One region of the Pantoea rwandensis genome, then DNA from elsewhere that is predicted to be linked to it. Evidence: predicted binding sites of a transcription regulator. Region 1 holds the regulator's gene; the other holds the start of a gene.
The links. Region 1 encodes ArgR, which controls arginine synthesis, uptake and breakdown. Its sites were predicted from a motif close to ANTGAATAAAAATACANT; they were not measured.
Positions count from the first base shown of each region.

Region 2: the regulator ArgR is predicted to act here: its motif matches at 1,047-1,064, upstream of argA (amino-acid N-acetyltransferase).

Region 1 covers NZ_CP009454.1:961,758-964,169, reverse strand. Annotated here, with positions in the region: gene mdh (malate dehydrogenase) at 1-426, opposite strand, end outside; gene argR (transcriptional regulator ArgR) at 847-1,317, shown strand; gene yhcN (peroxide/acid stress response protein YhcN) at 1,808-2,071, shown strand; gene LH22_RS04415 (YdgH/BhsA/McbA-like domain containing protein) at 2,162-2,412, shown strand, end outside.
Region 2 covers NZ_CP009454.1:1,459,473-1,461,884, reverse strand. Annotated here, with positions in the region: gene amiC (N-acetylmuramoyl-L-alanine amidase AmiC) at 1-864, opposite strand, end outside; gene argA (amino-acid N-acetyltransferase) at 1,097-2,412, shown strand, end outside.

The DNA.
Region 1 (2,412 bases):
GCGGTTCTTGTCATACACGCCGGCTTTCTTCAACACTTCAGCCGCAATCGCCACCGTGGTGTTAACCGGATTAGTGATCACGCCAATCAGCGCTTTCGGCGCGGTGCTGGCAACCTGCTCGATCAGGTTACGCACAATGCCCGCGTTAACGTTAAACAAGTCGGCGCGATCCATGCCGGGTTTACGTGCCACACCCGCAGAAATCAGCACAATATCGGCGCCCTGCAGCGCAGGTGTCGCGTCTTCGCCACTGAACCCTTCCACCTTCACTGAGGTAGGAATATGGCTGAGATCAACCGCCACCCCGGGCGTGACCGGGGCGATATCATAAAGTGAGAGAGCGGAACCTGCGGGTAATTGAGTCTTGAGCAGCAGTGCGAGCGCCTGGCCAATACCACCGGCTGCACCGAGAACGGCAACTTTCATCCTGAACTCCTTATGAAGGTGGGGCAGAGATATGCCGAAAATCCATCAGGTTACGAGTTTAATCAACTTCTCAGGCGATAGCGACAAACCTGTCGCGCAATAACATGACGCCGCAATCGGCTCCCGAGACATCTCCACTTCAGAAGTCGCCTGAATGATACAATCGCAGCCAGAAGACAATGGACGGCAATGATCATCGATATAGTTGTTACCACTTCAATACTATAACAACATTGCAACCTTCGCTTTGCGCGTCAGCCCGCGATTTTGGCGCAACACAAAACTCTGCTATGATGCCTGTCCGCAGTTGATTAGCGCGATTCTCTCACTACGCTTATTGCATAAAAATTCATCTAAATGCATAATAATTTATCTGCCGCTGGCCTGTTGCCTGCTGCACCCCTCTTTTATTGGTAGCTTATGCGAAACCCATCAAAACAAGACGACTTGATCAAAGCGTTCAAAGCGTTATTAAAAGAAGAAAAATTCAGCTCTCAGGGCGAAATCGTACAGGCGCTGCAGGAAGACGGCTTCGAGAACATCAATCAGTCAAAAGTTTCTCGTATGCTGACCAAGTTTGGTGCCGTACGCACCCGCAATGCCAAAATGGAAATGGTTTATTGTTTGCCAGCCGAACTGGGCGTGCCGACCACCACCAGCCCATTGAAGAATCTGGTGCTGGATATCGATTACAATGATGCCTTAGTGGTGATTCACACCAGCCCGGGTGCTGCGCAGCTGATTGCACGCCTGCTGGATTCACTCGGTAAAGCGGAAGGCATTCTCGGGACTATCGCGGGGGATGACACCATCTTTATTACCCCTGCACGTAGCTTCTCCGTAAAACAGCTGCACGATGCCGTACTGGTTTTATTCGAACAGGAACTATAAAACCCTGGTCTTAACCGGCAGATCATCTGCCGGTAACATCCTTCCTGATGACCCGTTACCCGCCACGCTTGTTACAAAATCCTTTTTTAATAATAAGTTATCGATATAGCTGCCGGTTCTGCATCCGCCGAAATATTGGTACGACCTTTTCCCCTGCTTAACCATTCGCGCTATTTTACACTGATTTACATATTGTGCTCAGTGGTTATAGCTTCTTATGGCGTATCAGCCAGCGGGATCAACCATGATCTTTCGCACGAAAAGATAATTTGATGCAGATCATTGTTTTTACGAATAAATAACAGTCAATGGTTAATGATTGACCGGTTTTAATAACTTCCAGTTCTAAAAAGGTGCCATAAGGATAAAGAATAACAACCAAACATTATTAGCCAGATATTAATTTCATGGGTTATTAGATCTATACTTGTTTTCGTGATGCAAATCACACGAAAGAAAAAGATAAAAACAGAAGACGAGGAAAAATACCATGAACGTTAAAACTACTATCGCAACCCTGAGTGTTCTATCTGCCCTGTCATTTGGTGCTTTTGCAGCAGATTCTATCAATGCCCAACAGGCAGCGAATTTGCAACCTGCCGGCACCATTAGTGTGAGCGGCGTGGGCGGTTCTCCGATGGATATCCATGAGCAGCTGAATGCTAAAGCCGATCAGGAAGGTGCTAAAGCCTACCGTGTGATCGAAGCGAATACCGGCGACAGCTATCACGCCACCGCTGAGCTTTATAAATAAGTTGACTGAACAAGACGCAGTGTGAACGGCGACCCGTTTGAGACGCATTTGCCTCTCAGGTTGCCAAACCCCATTTCAGGAGAGTGAATCATGAAAACCAAATTAGCTATCGCCATCGTAGGTCTGGCTTCCGTATTGTCCTTCGGTGCCAGTGCCGCCAGCCTGGTTTCTAACGAACAAGCCGAGCAACTACAACCGCTGAATCAAACCATCAGCGTGAGCGGTGTTGACGGTGATCAGACCAACGTCCGTCAGGAACTGTCGCAGAAAGCCGATGCTCAGGGTGCCAGCCATTACCGCATCATTGAGAATAACCGTGGCGACACCTTCCACGTGACTGC
Region 2 (2,412 bases), 500 kb from region 1:
CCGTGCAGCCGTAGACGTTGCACCGCTGGTCGAGAGCGCAAACACCGACGAACCCCGCGCCGCACGGCTGGTAAAGGCATCGGCATGAATCGAGACAAACAGATCGGCACGCTGTTTACGCGCTTTCGCTACCCGCACGCGTAGCGGGATAAACACATCCTCGTTACGCGTCATATACGCTTTCATGTTGCGCTCTTTGTCGATCAACGCCTTCAGGTAGCGACCAATCTTCAGCACAATGTCTTTCTCACGCGTTTTGTATTTGCCATGCGCGCCGGGATCTTCGCCGCCGTGGCCAGGATCGATCATGATGATGATCGGACGATCGCGCCCCGCTTTGCCCGGTAAAGGCGCTTGCGCCGGCTGATCGCGCTCAAGGTCGCCCTGGTTGTAATCGTTCAGTAACGCCAGTAGCGGATCCTCTTCCGGCGAGGGCTGGCTCGGATAGAGATCGACCACTAAGCGATGTTTGATGCCCGCAACCGGTGCCAGCGTGAAGATCTTCGGTGCAACGTTGCGCTTCAGTTCCAGCACCACGCGCACCGTATTGGCATCAAACTGGCCAACTCGCGCATGTTTGATATAGGGATCGTCAACGCGCACTTGCTTATCCACCCCTTTCAGAACCGGATTGATATGCAGGTTATCGATGTCGATCACCAGGCGATCGGGATTGCTCAAAGTGAACTGTTTGTATTTGAGGGGAACATTCGATTCCAGCGTCACGCGGGAGTATGTTGACGAAGGCCAGATGCGCACCGCCACAATATGCTGACTGGCCGCCAGCCCGGTTCGCGTTACGCTTAATAACATGAGCGCACCCGCGCCCTGCAATAATCGTCGTCGTGTAAAAGCCTGAGACATGCCGCTCCAACTGCCGTGTAGTGTCTAAAATATCGTCAATTGACGAGAGGAAGGCGAAAACTTTGCTTAGCAAGCCGTGGGTTGTTTTGCCAGAAAAACCAGATAATGCAGGCTGTTAGCATGGGTTGCATCAGGAAAATCGTAAAGTAACGTCAGGCCCGGCGCTTGCAATAGCCGGCAAAAGAGCATAAAAATACACAAATTACGAATAAACATTCACAGAGGGTTTGCCGTGAAGGAACGTAGTACTGAACTGGTTCAGGGTTTTCGCCATACCGTTCCCTATATAAATGCCCACCGTGACAAGACCTTTGTCATTATGCTTGGCGGCGAAGCTATCGAGCATGAGAACTTTTCCAACATCGTTAACGACATTGGCTTGTTGCATAGTCTCGGCATTCGCCTGGTGGTTGTCTATGGTGCCAGACCGCAGATTGATGCCAGCATGGCGCAACAGCAGCTGGAACCGATTTACCACAAACATACGCGCGTTACTGATGCTCAATCACTGGAACTGGTGAAGCAGGCCGCCGGACGTTTGCAACTCGACATTACCGCGCGACTGTCGATGAGCCTGAATAACACCCCACTGCAAGGCGCGCACATCAACGTGGTGAGCGGTAACTTTATTATTGCCCAGCCGCTGGGCGTCGATGATGGCGTGGACTACTGCCACAGCGGCCGTATTCGTCGTATTGATGAAGAAGCCATCCATCGTCAGCTGGATAATGATGCCATTGTGCTGCTCGGCCCAGTCGCGGTGTCGGTGACGGGTGAAAGCTTTAACCTGACATCCGAAGAAGTGGCCACGCAGTTGGCGATCAAGCTAAAAGCCGAGAAAATGATTGGCTTCTGCTCTGAACAAGGCGTCACCAACCGCGAAGGCACCATTATCTCTGAGCTGTTCCCCAACGAAGCGCAGGCGCGCATCGATGAGATGGAAAACGATGGTGATTTCCTGTCGGGCACCGTGCGTTTCCTGCGTGGCGCGGTGAAAGCCTGCCGCAGCGGCGTACGTCGTAGCCACCTGATCAGTTATCAGGAAGATGGCGCATTGATTCAGGAACTGTTCTCGCGTGACGGTATTGGTACGCAGATTGTGATGGAGTCCGCCGAGCAGATTCGTCGCGCCACCATCAACGATATTGGCGGCATTCTCGAATTGATTCGCCCGCTGGAGCAACAAGGCATTCTGGTGCGTCGTTCGCGCGAGCAATTGGAAATGGAGATCGACAAATTCACCATTATTCAGCGCGACAATCTGACCATCGCTTGTGCCGCGCTCTATCCTTTCCCGGATGAGCAGATTGGTGAAATGGCCTGCGTGGCGGTGCATCCCGATTACCGCAGCTCTTCACGCGGCGAGCTGTTGCTGGAGCGTGTGGCGCTGCAGGCACGTCAGATGGGGTTGAAGAAGCTGTTTGTGCTGACCACCCGCAGTATTCACTGGTTCCAGGAACGCGGCTTTACGCCGGTTGATATTGAATCACTGCCGGAGAGTAAGAAGCAGATGTATAACTATCAGCGCCGTTCGAAAGTGCTGATGGC